2 regions of the Homoserinimonas sp. A520 genome follow, and region 1 is predicted to be linked to the other one. Evidence: predicted binding sites of a transcription regulator. Region 1 holds the regulator's gene; the other holds the start of a gene.
The links. Region 1 encodes HspR, which represses chaperone genes until heat shock. Its sites were predicted from a motif close to AAGTTGAGTCNNNNNGACTCAACTT; they were not measured.
Positions count from the first base shown of each region.

Region 2: the regulator HspR is predicted to act here: its motif matches at 3,673-3,697, upstream of ACX3PH_RS12570 (Hsp20/alpha crystallin family protein).

Region 1 covers NZ_JBTMWX010000001.1:565,763-573,242, forward strand. The annotation lists gene ACX3PH_RS02845 (ATP-dependent Clp protease ATP-binding subunit) at 1-1,619, opposite strand, end outside; gene ACX3PH_RS02850 (class I SAM-dependent methyltransferase) at 1,756-2,892, opposite strand; gene ACX3PH_RS02855 (heat shock protein transcriptional repressor HspR) at 2,919-3,341, opposite strand; gene ACX3PH_RS02860 (DnaJ C-terminal domain-containing protein) at 3,361-4,353, opposite strand; gene ACX3PH_RS02865 (nucleotide exchange factor GrpE) at 4,530-5,114, opposite strand; gene dnaK (molecular chaperone DnaK) at 5,117-6,976, opposite strand; gene ACX3PH_RS02875 (DUF3892 domain-containing protein) at 7,225-7,480, shown strand, end outside.
Region 2 covers NZ_JBTMWX010000005.1:68,054-75,533, forward strand. The annotation lists gene ACX3PH_RS12550 (ABC transporter ATP-binding protein) at 1-892, shown strand, start outside; gene ACX3PH_RS12555 (MGMT family protein) at 931-1,260, opposite strand; gene ACX3PH_RS12560 (GNAT family N-acetyltransferase) at 1,257-1,712, opposite strand; gene ACX3PH_RS12565 (NADP-dependent isocitrate dehydrogenase) at 1,899-3,113, shown strand; gene ACX3PH_RS12570 (Hsp20/alpha crystallin family protein) at 3,187-3,615, opposite strand; gene ACX3PH_RS12575 (ROK family protein) at 3,793-4,968, shown strand; gene ACX3PH_RS12580 (extracellular solute-binding protein) at 5,026-6,309, shown strand; gene ACX3PH_RS12585 (carbohydrate ABC transporter permease) at 6,411-7,304, shown strand; gene ACX3PH_RS12590 (carbohydrate ABC transporter permease) at 7,304-7,480, shown strand, end outside.

The DNA of each region.
Region 1 (7,480 bases):
TGCGCCTTCTCGACTTCGTCCATCAGCACGACGCTGTAAGGACGGCGGCGAACGGCTTCGGTGAGCTGCCCACCCTGTTCGAATCCGATGTACCCGGGGGGCGCACCGATCAGGCGCGCAACGGTGTGCTTCTCGCCGTACTCGCTCATGTCGATGCGGATCATGGCCTTCTCGTCGTCGAAGAGGAACTCGGCGAGCGCCCTGGCCAGCTCGGTCTTACCGACGCCGGTCGGTCCGAGGAACAGGAACGATCCGGTCGGGCGGGCGGGGTCCGCGATGCCGGCCCGCGAGCGGCGAACCGCGTCCGAGACCGCACCCACAGCACGCCGTTGGCCGACCAGGCGCTTGCCCAGCTCAGCCTCCAGGTGCAGCAGCTTCTCGGTCTCGCCCTGCAGCAGGCGGCCGACCGGGATGCCGGTCCAGGCCGCGACCACGGAGGCGATGTCTCCGTCGGTGACCTGGTCGTTGACCATCCGCTCACCCTGCACTTCGGGGTGCTCAGCCTGGTCGAGGCTCTTCTCGATCTCCGGAATGACCTCGTAGTTCAGCCTCGAGGCGTCCTGGTATTCCCCTTCGCGCATGGCACGGTCGAGGGCGATGCGTGCCTCGTTGAGCCGGGTCTTCAGCTCACCGACATCCTGCAGCGCGCCCTTCTCGCTCTTCCACCGCTTCTCCAGCTCGTCCAGCTTCTCCTGCCGCTCGGCCATGTCGGAGCGCAGCTTCTCCAGGCGGGCACGGGATGCCGCGTCCTTCTCCTTCTTGAGCGCGAGCTCTTCGATCTTCAGCCGATCGACCGCGCGCTTCAACTCGTCGATCTCGACCGGGGAGGAGTCAATCTCCATCTTCAGCCGACTGGCGGCCTCATCGATCAGGTCGATGGCCTTGTCCGGGAGTTGCCGCCCGGAGATGTACCGGTTGCTCAGCACGGCGGCGGCGACCAGCGCGTTGTCGGCGATGGCGACACGGTGGTGGGCTTCGTAGCGTTCCTTGAGCCCGCGCAGGATGGCGACGGTGTCCTCAACGCTCGGCTCGCCGACGTACACCTGCTGGAAACGACGTTCGAGCGCGGCATCCTTCTCGATGTATTCGCGGTACTCGTTGAGGGTGGTCGCGCCAATCAGCCGCAGCTCCCCACGGGCGAGCATGGGCTTGAGCATGTTGGATGCCGCGACCGACCCTTCGCCGCCACCGGCACCCATCAGGGTGTGCAGTTCATCGACGAAGGTGATGATCTCGCCCTCAGCGTCGTTGATCTCCTTGAGGACGGCCTTCAGGCGCTCCTCGAATTCGCCGCGGTACTTGGCACCGGCGACGAGCGCTGCCAGGTCGATGGCGACGAGTCGCTTACCCTTCAGCGAGTCGGCGACGTCGCCGGCGACGATGCGCTGGGCGAGACCCTCGACCACGGCGGTCTTTCCGACGCCGGGCTCGCCGATGAGCACGGGGTTGTTCTTGGTGCGCCTGGTGAGCACCTGGCTGACACGACGGATCTCCGCATCGCGGCCGATCACCGGGTCGAGTTTTCCGGCGCGGGCGATCTCGGTCAGGTCGACGCCGTACCGCTCGAGTGCGGTCTTGGCGTCCTCTTCAGAATCAGGTGCGCCCTGCATGTTCGCCATGGTTATCCGTTCCTCAAAGTTGAGTCGTACAGACTCAAGTTTATTCGCTTGGTACTCAGGTTGCCAGCGTCGGCGTGCGCTCGAAGCGAACGACCCTCTCGAGTGCGAGTTCTCGTGGGTGAGGTCAGGCGCGCGCTCATGGGGTCGCCTCCATGCGGGTGGACACTGTCACGGTGAACTTGGGGTTCTGGCCGACCAGGCGGGTCGGCCCGACCGAGCGCATCAGAGCCGCCCGATACTTCAAGTGCGAGTTGAATACGGTCCACAGCTCGCCGCCGGGTTTCAGCACGCGGGCGGCCTCGTCGAACAGGGTCAGGGCGACCCCGGCGTGCACGGCCGAGCCGACATGGAACGGCGGGTTCAGCAGGACCAGGTCGGCGCAGGCATCCGGCTGCTTACTCAGTCCGATGTCGCGGGCAACGGTGAACGTCAGGTCGTTCGCCTCTGCTGTTGCGCGAGCGGATGCCACGGCCGCCCAGGACTGGTCGGTCGCCAGGATCGCCAGGTCGGGTCGGCTGCGCGCGAGGGCGGCGGCCAGGATGCCGGTGCCGCATCCGAGGTCCACGGCGGTGCGGGCATCCGCCTTCATCTCGCGCAGGAAGCTGAGCAGGTACCGCGTGCCGATGTCGAGCTTGGTGCCGGCGAACGCGCCGCCGTGCGCGCACACCCACAGGCCGAGGTCGTCGTGGAATTCCCGCTGCGGGTACTGCCCCTCGGACGGCTTGGGGCCGCGCGCGACCAGCACCCGTGACTTCTGCCTGGCCAGTGTCGCCGACACCGACCCGAAGTGCTTCCCCAAGACGTCGTTCATCGCCTGCGTGATGTGCTTGAGGCGTCCGCCGGCGAAGACCACGACCTCCGGGTCGGCGTGCCGAGCGATCGCCCCGGCGATCTCGTCGAGTTCGTTCAGGCTGCGCGGCAACTGCAGCAGCACGACGCGGGCGCCGGTCAGCAGCTCTGCGCCCAGCCCATGGTTCTCGAACCGGTCATCCAGCGCGGCGGCCGCGGCGTTGTGGCCGAGGGCGAACTCACTGCTGAGCGGGTCCTGGAACACGCGGATGCCGTGCGCCCCATGGCGGGCGGCCGCGCCGAGGGTCAGGGCACCGTAGCGGTCGCCGATGACCCCGACCGAGGTTGGGTGCGCGGCAAGGTCCGCGGCGGCTTCATCGAGGATGAGCCGGTCGCTCGCGTCGACGGCGAACAGGTTCTCGGCCTCCACGTCCGGAAACCGGCGCAACGCGCCAAAATCGAAGTCCGGGTCGAAGTCGACCATCGCCCCTCCCGACTCCCCGTCCGCCGTCACGAGCCTGAGCGACCGTTCGGGCGCCACAGCACCAGCTGCGTGTGCCGTTTGACGCGTTCGCCGGCCTTCAGCGAGACCACGTCACCGGTCTCGTCGGCCGCGAACACGCGACGACCCGGGCGGTTGAGCAGCTCATCGGCGAGCGCGACCTCGAGCTCGCGCACCCGCTCGTGGAGCGCGGAGACCGTGTTCTCGAGTTCGAGGATGCGGCGGATGCCCTCCAGGCTGACCCCTTCGGAGCCGAGTTTCGCGATCTCACGCAACTGCACGACGTCGCGCATCGAGTACCGGCGCGACTTCCCGCTGGTGCGCTTCGGGCTGACCAGCCCCATGCGGTCGTACTGCCGCAGCGTCTGCGGGTGCATGTTCGCCAACTCGGAGGCCACCGCGATGGCGAAGATGGGGGCGCTCGGGTCCATGTTCAACTCCGCTCCATGGCTAACTCCGCGCCTTGGCCAGCAGGTCGTCGCGCGGGTTCTCGTCGGGTAGGGCCTTCGCGAGCGCGTTGAGGTGCTTGGTCGCTTCGGCGCTGAGGTGGCTGGGTACGACGACGTGGATGGTGGCCAGCAGGTCACCGACGCCGGTCGTGGTCTGCACACCTCGTCCCTTGACCCTCAGAACTCGGCCGCTCGGGGTGCCCGGAGCAACCTTCAGCTTGACGGGCGGCCCGCCGAGGGTGGGGACCTCGATCGTTCCACCGAGCGTCGCTTCTGCGAAGGTGACTGGGACATCCACCCTCAGGTTCTTCCCATCACGTTCGAATACCGGATGCTTGCGCACAGACACCGTGATCGTCAGGTCCCCGGATGGGCCGCCATCGATGCTCGCCTCGCCTTTGCCCTTGAGCCGGATCTTCTGGCCGTCCGCGACCCCAGCCGGGATCTTCACGGTCATCGGCTTGCCGCCCTGGCCCTGCAGCTTCACGGTGTCGCCATTGATGGCGCTGACGAAGTCGAGGGTGGTGGTCGCGGTGACGTCGCGGCCCTTGGTCGGGCCGCCCGCACCGCGGAAGCCGCCGGTCGACTGGCCGAACCCGCCACCGCCGAAGAGTCCGCCGAAGATGTCGTCGAAGCCGCCCTGCGAGAAGTTGGGACGCTGTCCGGCCCCCTGGGTTTGGCCCTGGCCGAACATGCCACCGAAGACGTCATCGAAGCCTCCGGCCTGGCCGCGTCCGCCGGAGGTGAACCGGGCGCCGGACCCCATGGCCCGAACCTGGTCGTATTCGCGGCGCTGCTCAGGGTCGGCGAGCACGGCGTGTGCTTCGCTGATCTCCTTGAACTTCGCCTCGGCCTTCGCGTCACCCGGGTTGGAGTCCGGGTGGTACTGCCGCGCGAGCTTGCGGTACCGCTTCTTCAGGTCGGCTTCTGACACGTCTTTGGAGACACCGAGGATCTTGTAGAAGTCCTTCTCGAACCAGTCCTGGCTGGCCATCTGTGCCTCCCTTCGTTTCTATCGTGCCGTTCGCGGGTCGAGCTTGTCCTTCGCGGGTCGAGCTTGTCGAGACCTATCGAGCTTGTCGAGATCCGGATGCTTCGGCAAGCTCAGCTGGTCTCGACAGTCTCGACCCGCTTTGGTGCTGGTCTCGACAAGCTCGACCCGCTTGGGTACTACTCTTCCTGCGGTACCGCCACGACGACCTTCGCCGGCCGGAGCAGGCGGCTGCCGAGCTGGTAGCCGGGCTCGATGACATCCGCCACCGTCATCGCTTCGATGTCTGGTGTCGGTACCTGCACGACGGCTTCGTGCACGTTGTGGTCGAACGGCTCGTCTTTGACGCCCACGCGCGTGACGCCGAGCTTCTCGACGGTGGTGCGGAACTTCTGGGCGATGAGCGCCATGGGGCCCTCTTCGAGGTCGCCGTGCGCTTCGGCGCGGTCCAGGTCGTCGAGGATCGGCAGGAAGGTTTTCGCCACGTCCGCGACGATCACCTGTTTGCTGGTCTCGCGGTCCCGTTCCACCCGATTGCGGTAGTTGACGTATTCGGCCTGCAGCCGCTGGAGGTCCTGGAGCCTTTCGGCTGCCAGGTCTTCCGCGCTCTGACCGAGGAATGCCAGGTCCGCTTCGCTGAGCGACGTTTCGACGTCGGGACCTTCGGCCTCGATCAGGCCGTCGTCCTGTTCGGTGGCCCCGGAGTCGGGCTCGGGCACCTGGCCCTCGCCCTTCTTCGGGTTCTTGTCCTTCTTGTCAGCCATGGTTACTTGTTCTCTGTCGGCTCGTCGTCGACCACTTCGGCGTCGACGATGTCTTCGTCGCTGCCCTCAGGGGCTTCGGTCGTCGGCGCACCCTCGGCCGGCTGCTCGGCCTGGCTCTGGGCGTAGATCTCTTCGCCGATCTTCTGCTGGCTCTCATTCAGCTTGTCGAGTGCAGTCTTCACGGCCGCGTCGTCATCGCCGGCGAGCGCCGACTTGAGGGCGTCGATGTCGGCCTGGACCTCGGTCTTGACGCCATCCGACAGCTTCTCGTCGTTGTCCTTGATGAGTTTCTCGGTGGAGTAGACGAACTGCTCGGCGGAGTTGCGAACCTCCGCTGCCTCGCGACGCTTCTTGTCTTCTGCCGCGTTCTCTTCACCTTCGCGAACCATCCGCTCGATGTCTTCCTTCGACAGGGCCGAGCCACCGGTGATGGTGATGGACTGCTCCTTGCCGGTGCCCTTGTCCTTCGCGTGAACCTGCACGATGCCGTTCGCGTCGATGTCGAAGGTGACCTCGACCTGCGGCACGCCGCGGGGTGCCGGGGCGATGCCCTGCAGCTCGAAGGTTCCGAGGTTCTTGTTGTCGCGGGTGAATTCCCGCTCACCCTGGAAGACCTGGATCGCGACCGACGGCTGGTTGTCATCCGCCGTGGTGAAGGTCTCACTGCGCTTGGTGGGGATGGCCGTGTTCCGCTCGATGAGCTTGGTCATGATGCCACCCTTGGTCTCGATACCGAGGGACAGCGGGGTGACGTCGATGAGGAGGACGTCCTTGCGCTCGCCCTTCAGCACGCCAGCCTGGAGGGCGGCGCCGACGGCGACGACCTCGTCGGGGTTCACGCCCTTGTTCGGCTCCTTGCCGCCGAGCATGTTCTTGACCAGTTCCTGCACCGCTGGGGTGCGGGTGGAGCCACCGACGAGCACCACGTGGGCGATGTCGTTGACGCTGACACCGGCCTCCTTGATGACGTCGTGGAACGGCTTCTTGGTGCGCTCGAGAAGGTCGTTGGTGAGCTCCTCGAACTTGGCACGGCTGAGCGTCTCGTCCAGGTTGGCCGGCCCGTTCTCGGTGAGGGACAGGTACGGCAGCTGGATGCTCGTGCTCATCGACGAGGACAGTTCCTTCTTCGCCTGCTCGGCGGCTTCCTTCAGGCGCTGCTTGGCGATCTTGTCGTTGGAGACGTCAACGCCGGTGGAGTCCTTGAAGCGCTTGATCAGGTAGTCGACGACGCGCTGGTCCCAGTCGTCACCGCCGAGGCGGTTGTCACCGGAGGTGGAGCGCACCTGGATGGTGGAGAAGTCGTCGTCCTTGCCCACTTCGAGCAGGGAGACGTCGAACGTTCCGCCACCGAGGTCGAAGACGAGGATGAGTTCGTCCTGCTTGCCCTTGTCGAGACCGTAGGCGAGTGCGGCGGCAGTCGGCTCGTTGATGATGCGCAGCACGTTGAGGCCGGCGATCTCACCGGCGTCCTTGGTCGCCTGGCGCTCGGAGTCGTTGAAGTATGCCGGGACGGTGATGACGGCATCCGTCACCGGCTCGCCCAGGTACTGCTCGGCGTCGCGCTTCAGCTTGGCCAGGATGCGGGCCGAGATCTCCTGCGGCGTGTACTTCTTGCCGTCAACCTCGGTGGTCCAGTCGGTGCCCATGTGGCGCTTGACGGATGCGATGGTGCGGTCGACGTTGGTAACCGCCTGGCGCTTCGCGGTCTCGCCGACGAGCGTCTCGCCGTCCTTGGTGAATGCGACGACGGATGGGGTGGTGCGGAAGCCTTCGGCGTTCGCGATGACGGTGGGTTCTCCACCTTCAAGTACCGAGACCACCGAGTTGGTGGTTCCCAGGTCGATTCCTACTGCTCGAGCCATGCTCGTTCTCCTTCTCTACAAAGTCTGTGATTGTGAGAGTTGAGTCTCACCCGCTCAAGTTTAGTGGAGCGGTTTCGGATGTCAAGGCGAGAGTCGTGAAAGTTGAGTCGAGGTGGCTCAATTCAGACCGGTAGGCCCCGCGCTCGATAGCCACCGTGTAGGAACGGGGACCTGGAGCCGCCGTCCACGATCATCAACTCGCCTCGCCCCTTACCGGCGTAAGTTGAATGTCTGTCGCATGTGCCAAAATGCGAGCACGGCCAAGCGGCCGCTTAGTACCTAAGAGGAAGGGCCTACCCACCTTGTACGAAATCACCGCGATCAAAGTGTCGAGCCGACCGCCCACACTAGGAACAATCACCGAGTATTACTTCCAAGGACGCAACGGAGAAGCGAGTACCTGGCTCAACAAACCTACTGCGGTTGCGTATGTGCGAAGCAACCCGAACACGGTCTCCGTGAGCGGGGGCGGTTCCTCCGACCATGTGGAGGTGGTGGAAAACG
Region 2 (7,480 bases), on a different contig from region 1:
GCTGTACACCCGGCAGTTCTTCGGCCCGGCCGAAGAGATGGCGATGTTCTACAACTCCTACCAATCGGCGGCCGCCGCCCTGGAGAAGATCTCCGGCGTGCTCGAGGAGGAACCGAGTGTTCCCGACCCGACGACGCCGATCGACCTGTGGCAGGCGAAGGGCACGGTCAGTTTCGAGGAGGCCGAATTCGCCTACACGGCCGACCGCGTCGTGCTGCCGGAATTCGACCTCACCCTGCCGGCCGGTCAGACCGTTGCACTGGTTGGTTCGACGGGCGCTGGCAAGTCGACGCTCGCCAAGCTGATCTCGCGCTTCTACGACCCGACCAGCGGCCGGGTCACCCTCGACGGCGTCGACCTGAAACGCCTGCACCCGAAGGACCTGCGCCGCGCCATCGTCATGGTCACGCAGGAGGCCTACCTCTTCTCCGGCACGGTCGCCGACAACATCGCGCTCGGAAAACCGGATGCGTCGCGCGAGGAAATCGTGCAGGCCGCCCAGGCGGTCGGCGCCCACGAATTCATCGAGGGCCTGCCGAACGGCTACGACACGGACGTCAACAAGCGCGGGGGTCGAGTCAGTGCCGGCCAGCGGCAGCTGGTCTCCTTCGCCCGGGCATTCCTCGCGAACCCGGTCGTGCTGATTCTCGATGAGGCGACAGCGTCGCTCGACATTCCGAGCGAGCGTCTCGTGCAGAACGGGCTGCAGACGCTGCTCGCCGACCGAACCGCGATCATCATCGCCCATCGCCTGTCCACCGTCGCGATCGCCGACCGGGTGCTGGTGATGGAGCACGGACGCATCATCGAAGACGGGTCCCCGAACGAGCTGATCAGCGGCACCGGCAAGTTCTCCGAGATGCACGCCGCCTGGCGCGACTCGCTGGTGTAGTTCGGGGGTCGCGTTCGGCACTACACAGCTCACTGCGGCTAGGGCTCGTACCGGGCCGCGCGCAGGTTGATGCGGTAGGTGCCGGATGCGTTCCAGAGCAGGGGAGTGGCCTCCGCCCGGTAGAACTCGAGCGCCTGACCTTCATGGCATTGGGGTGGATGCCCGCTGGCCCTGATCACGCGCCACCACGGCACGTCGCTGCCCCCGTAAGCCATGACCTTGCCCACCGCCCGCGGCGCCCGCGACCCGATGGCAGCGGCAATGTCGCCGTAGGTCATGACCTGCCCGGGCGGGATCGACTCGACGACACCGAGCACCCGCTCGAAAAAGTCGTCAGCGGGAGCGGACGGTCCGGACGCGGTGGTCACAACTCGATGGCGCCGACCTTTTCGCCGTACTGGGTCTCATCCACCACAACGAAGCCGACTCGCTTGAAGAACTCTTCCGGGCTGTCCTCGCCCGGCTCCCAGATCACGGTGAGCCGCGAGAACCCGCGCTTGCGCGCCTCGTCCGCTGTCTCCTTGACCACGAACTTGCCGACGCCCTTGCCCTGGGCCTCGGCGGAAACGTTCATCCGCCAAATGCAGCTCCGGAACTCCTCTTCGTGAGCGTCGGCGTCGAAATTGGCCATGATGAATGCGAGCACCTCGCCTTCGCCGTCAACGACGACACGCGACCAGCTGGTGCTCGGGTCGAGGAATGGCCCGGCCATGGCGTACGACACAGGAGCGATGTACTGCTCCTGCCCGGGCTTCATGGTGAGGCTGTTCGCCGCAACAACGTTTTTGGCAGACAGCTCTTCCAGTCTCAACTCATCCATGGTTTCAGGCTATCGTCCAAGACCGGTTCCGGGTAGGGCCCGGATGCGTCGTGTGCAGAACTATCTTGATGTCGAGATACTTGTTGGAGCAGGTAAGCTGTCCTGAGCGAATTAAAGCGCAGACTTTGCGGCACGTTTCGCGGCCGCCCATCCCTAACAAGGCCCCCCACGAACTGAGGAGTACCGGTGTCGAAAATCAAGGTTGAAGGAACAGTCGTCGAGCTCGACGGCGATGAGATGACCCGCATCATCTGGCAGAAGATCAAGGACACTCTCATCCACCCGTACCTCGACATCAACCTCGAGTATTACGACCTCGGCATCGAGAAGCGTGACGAGACGGATGACCAGATCACCATCGACGCGGCCCACGCCATCCAGAAGCACGGCGTCGGCGTCAAGTGCGCAACCATCACGCCGGATGAGGCGCGGGTCGAGGAGTTCGGCCTGAAGAAGATGTGGAAGTCGCCGAACGGCACCATCCGCAACATCCTCGGCGGCGTGATCTTCCGCGAGCCGATCATCATCTCGAACATTCCGCGACTGGTCCCCGGCTGGAACAAGCCGATCATCATCGGCCGCCACGCCTTCGGCGACCAGTACCGTGCCACGGACTTCCGGTTCGCCGGCGAGGGCACGCTCAAGGTCAGCTTCACCCCGAAAGACGGCTCGGCCGCGCAGGAGTTCGAAGTGTTCCAGTCGCCGGGCGACGGCATCGCCCAGGTGCAGTACAACCTGGATGCGTCGATTCGCGACTTCGCCCGTGCTTCCCTCAACTACGGGCTCAGCCGCAACTACCCGGTGTACCTGTCGACGAAGAACACCATCCTCAAGGCCTACGACGGTCGCTTCAAGGACATCTTCGAGGAGATCTACCAGTCCGAGTTCAAGCAGCAATTCGAAGCTGCCGGACTCACCTACGAGCACCGCTTGATCGACGACATGGTGGCATCCGCCATGAAATGGGAGGGCGGCTACGTCTGGGCCTGCAAGAACTATGACGGCGACGTGCAGTCCGACACCGTTGCGCAGGGCTTCGGTTCGCTCGGGCTCATGACCTCCGTTCTGGCGACGCCGGACGGCAAGGTCGTCGAGGCCGAGGCCGCCCACGGAACCGTGACCAGGCACTACCGCCAGCACCAGGCCGGCAAGCCGACGTCGACCAACCCGATCGCGTCCATCTACGCGTGGACCCGGGGCCTCGCCCACCGCGGCAAGCTGGACGGCAACCAGGCGCTGATCGACTTCAGCCTCGCACTCGAGGATGTCGTCATCAAGACGGTCGAGGCCGGCCACATGACCAAGGACCTCGCGCTCCTCGTCGGGCCGGATCAGGCGTACCAGACCACCGAGGAGTTCCTCGCGACGCTGGACGCCAACCTCCAGGCGCGTATGGCGTAAGCCGCTGCACGAACTACGAAGGCCTCCACCCATTTGGGCGGAGGCCTTCGTCATTCCGGTGAGAGGCGTGGAGTTACGCGGTGACTTCGGACTGCGGTTCCTTCGCGGCCGACATGATCTCGACCTTGCGGGGCTTCGCCTTCTCGCTCACCGGGATCATGACGCTGAGCACACCGTTGTCGTAGTGCGCGCTGATGTTCTCGGTGTCGATGCCGTCGCCGAGGTTGAGCTGGCGGAGGAACGATCCGCTCGGGCGCTCGTGTGCCAGCCACTTCACACCCTCGTCACTGCGCGCAGTGCGCTCAGCGCGGATGGTCAGCAACTGTCCATCCACATCGACGTCGACCGAGCCGGGGTCGATGCCCGGGAGATCGGCGTTCAGGATGTAGTGATCGCCCTGACGGTGCAGGTCGATTGGCATGAAACGAGGTCCCTGCTGCGAGTCGAGCAGGTTCGCCGCGAGGCGATCCAGTTCACGGAATGGGTCGAAGTACATGGCCATTTCAGTCAACTCCTTCACATCGGGCCCCGGAGGGGCGGTGCAATTTGAGGTTTACAAGAGTTGAGTCAAGTCGACTCAACTACAGAAAAATGTTAGCACTCTAATCGGGAGAGCGCCAAGAATATTCGGTCCGGAGATCTCTTGCAATTAATTAGTTCGTAAGGTTTACTAACAAACATGACCGCAACGAGGCGTGGCACGATTCCGGCGACAGGCCGGGCCGGGGGATACTCCCCCGGACGCGTGCTGCGCCCGAGCGCCAAGATCCTTCCCGAGCATGCCCGCGGGCACAACCGGTCCCTCGTCCTGCAGACGTTGTACCGGTCTGGCGAGCAGAGCCGGGCCGACATAGCGCGGGGCACCGGGCTCACCCGGGTCACCATCTCCGACCTGGTCGCCGAACTCATGGGCGAAGGCCTGGTCATTGAAACCGGGCAGAGTGCGAACATCCGCCCAGGCAAACCGTCAACGTTGCTGGCGATGAACCTCTCGGCTTACCAGATCATCGGAATCGACCTCAGCGACTACGCGCTGTTCCGCGGTGCCGTGCTCGACCTCGGTGGCAACATCCTCAGTCGGGCCGACATCCCACTCGCGGGAAGCACCGGTGCGGATGCCACGGCCAAGGTTGTCACGCTCGTCGAGACCCTGATCGGCCAGGCCACCGGGCGGATCCTCGGGGTTGGCGTCGGTTCGCCCGGCGTCGTCGACCGCGACGGTGTCGTGCTCCGGGCGCCCAACCTCGGCTGGAACGACGAACGGCTTCAGTCCACGCTGAACGACAGGTTCTCCCTCCCGGTGCTCGTCGCCAACGACGCGAACGCCGCCGTACTGGCCGAGCACAGCTTCGGCGGAGCAGACCAGGACCTGATGCTGATCAAGGTTGGTCACGGCGTCGGAAGCGCGCTGCTGCTCGGCGGGTCCCTCCTCTACGGGAGCCGCTTCGCCGCAGGCGAGATCGGCCACGTCGTGGTCGGCACCGGCGACGGAACACCCTGTGTGTGCGGAAAGAGCGGATGCCTGGAAACCTGGCTGGCCGCCCCGCGACTCGACGCCCAGCTGGATGGGGCGGACGCATCCGCTCGCCACCACATTCTTCGGGAGGCCGGCCTGCACCTGGGGCTCGCACTGGCACCCGTGGTCGGAGCGCTCAACCTGGCAGAAGTCGTGCTGAGCGGACCGGCCGAACTGCTTGATGGGGCGCTCACCACGGCCACCATCGAGACACTCCGCAACCGAACGATGGCAGAGTTCCACGGCGATCTCGCGGTACGGATGACGACGCTCGGGGAGGACATAGTCATGCGCGGCGCTGCCGTGATGGTGCTCTCCGGGCAGCTCGGGGTCTCCTGACCCACCACTGGTGCGGCCATCCGGTCGTACACCCGGCACCAAGAGAAGGACAACACAATGAATAAGAAGCTCGGCACGGTTGCCATAGCAACCGCCGCCGCTCTCATCCTTGTCGGATGCTCCACCACTGAACCGGCAGCTGAAGGCGGAACTGACATCACGATGTGGCTGATGGGCGGTGACACCCCGGATGAGCTGCGCGACTACCTTAAGACAGAGTACGCAGACGCAACCGGGGGCACCCTCACTATCGAGGAGCAGGCGTGGGGCGATGCGTTGGCAAAGCTGACCACCTCGCTGCCTGATTCAGAGAATACCCCCGACGTCGTCGAGATCGGGAACACCTGGTCGCCCACCTTCACCGGTGTCGGCGCGTTCTCCGACCTCAGCGACATCTACGAGGAACTCGGCGGCGACAAGCTGCTGCCGTCGTTCGTCGAGGTCGGCGAGGTCGACGGAGCCAAGATGGCGCTGCCGTACTACTTCGGCTCGCGCTACGTCTTCTACCGGAAGGACATCTGGGAGGCTGCCGGCAAGGACGTCCCGGCCACGCTCGAGGAGTTCAACCAGACCGCGGCAGAGCTGAGGACGGATGGCCAGTCCGGCTTCTACCTCGGCGGCCAGGACTGGCGCAACGGCGTCTCGTGGATCTTCGCGAACGACGGTGAACTCGCGGTGAAGGACGGCGACAAGTGGGTGTCATCGCTCTCCGACCCGAACACGATCAAGGGACTCGAGCAGCTTCAGGAGCTCTACACGAGCGCCTCGAACGCCCCGGTGACCGAGGCGGACAGCACGCCATGGGTGAACATCAACAACAACGACGCGACGGGTGCTCCTGAGGCGGCAACCATCATCGCTCCCGGATGGGCCCACTGGTCGATCGGTGACCTGGCTCCGGACCCCGCGGATGACACCAAGACGATCGCCACCTGGAACGACGACGTCTTCGGCGTCTTCCCGCTCCCGGGTGCCGATGGGGGTGCTGCTCCGGTCTTCGCCGGCGGCTCCAACATCGCGATCTCAGCGGCAAGCGAGAACCAGGAAGCGTCGAAAGACCTGCTGAGGATCATCTTCTCGGAGGAGTACCAGACGCTGCTCGGCCAGAACGGCCTCGGCCCGGCCAATCTGGACTACGCATCCGCTCTCGGTGACGACATCTTCGCGCAGGCCCTGGTCGACTCCGCAGCCAACTCGAAGCTGACCCCGGCCGCACCCGGCTGGGCCTCGGTCGAGGGCTCCGGCCTGCTGGAGGAGTTCTTCGGCAAGGTGGCCGCCGGTGGCGACATCGAGGCACTCGCCGAAGAGTACGACGCCAAGATCAGCGAACTGCTCAACTGAGTTCGCCCCACCCCTGTGGGTTGAGTAGGTCGCTGAGCGACCTACTCAACCCACAAAATTTGATCAACCCACGAGACAACACCTGAAGGAGGTGACCGCCGATGAACCGCACGCACGCCCGAACCGCACGCTGGCTGATCTTCCCGGCGGTCGCCATCCTCCTGATCGGCATGGGCTACCCGCTCGCCTGGCAGCTGGTCACCTCCCTGCAGGAGTTCGGCCTCGCCCAGCAGTTCGGCCAGCCGGCCGAGTTCGTCGGCTTCGACAACTATGCACGTCTCGCGACCGATCCCGGCCTGTGGGGCGTCGTCATCCGCTCGATCGTCTTCTGCATCGTGACCGCCGTGATCACGCTGGTGATCGGGATGCTGTTCGCCCTGCTGATGAGCGCCATCGGCAAAGTGACCAGGCTGATCCTCCAGATCGCGATGCTGCTGGCCTGGGCCATGCCCGTCGTCGCGGCGATGACCGTCTGGATCTGGCTGTTCGACCGCCGCCGCGGGGTCGTCAACTACCTGCTCGACGCACTTCCCGGCGTGGAGATGAACCGCTTCAACTGGCTGGAATCGCCCACCACGTTCTTCATCGTTGCCAGCATCATCGTGATCTGGATGTCCGTCCCGTTCGTGGCCTTCTCGGCCTACGCCGGCCTCACGCAAGTGTCCGACGAGATCATGGAGGCCGCCCAACTCGACGGGGCGAGCCCCTGGCAACGGGTGCGCGACATCATCCTGCCGATGATCAAGCCGATCATCCTGATCGTCTTCCTGCTGCAGCTGATCTGGGACCTGAGGGTCTTCACCCAGATCACGATGCTGCAGGATGCCGGCTCCAAAGCGGGCGACTTCGACCTGCTCGGCACCTACATCTACAAGCAGGGGACGCTCGCGCAGGACTTCGGCATGGCATCCGCGGTCTCCATCCTGGTGCTGGCGATGACGATCGCACTGAGCTGGTTCTACATCCGGATCCTGCTGAAAGACGAGGACGCCTGATGAACGCCAGAGTCAAGCGCGGGCTGCTCGCCGGGCTCGCCGTCGTCATTGCGCTGGTGTGGACCTTCCCGGTCTACTGGATGGTGAACTCGTCCATGCTTCCGACGTCGAAGCTGGAATCCTTCACGCCGACATTCCTGCCGCTCGGCGGATCATTCGACAACTTCTTCGCTGCG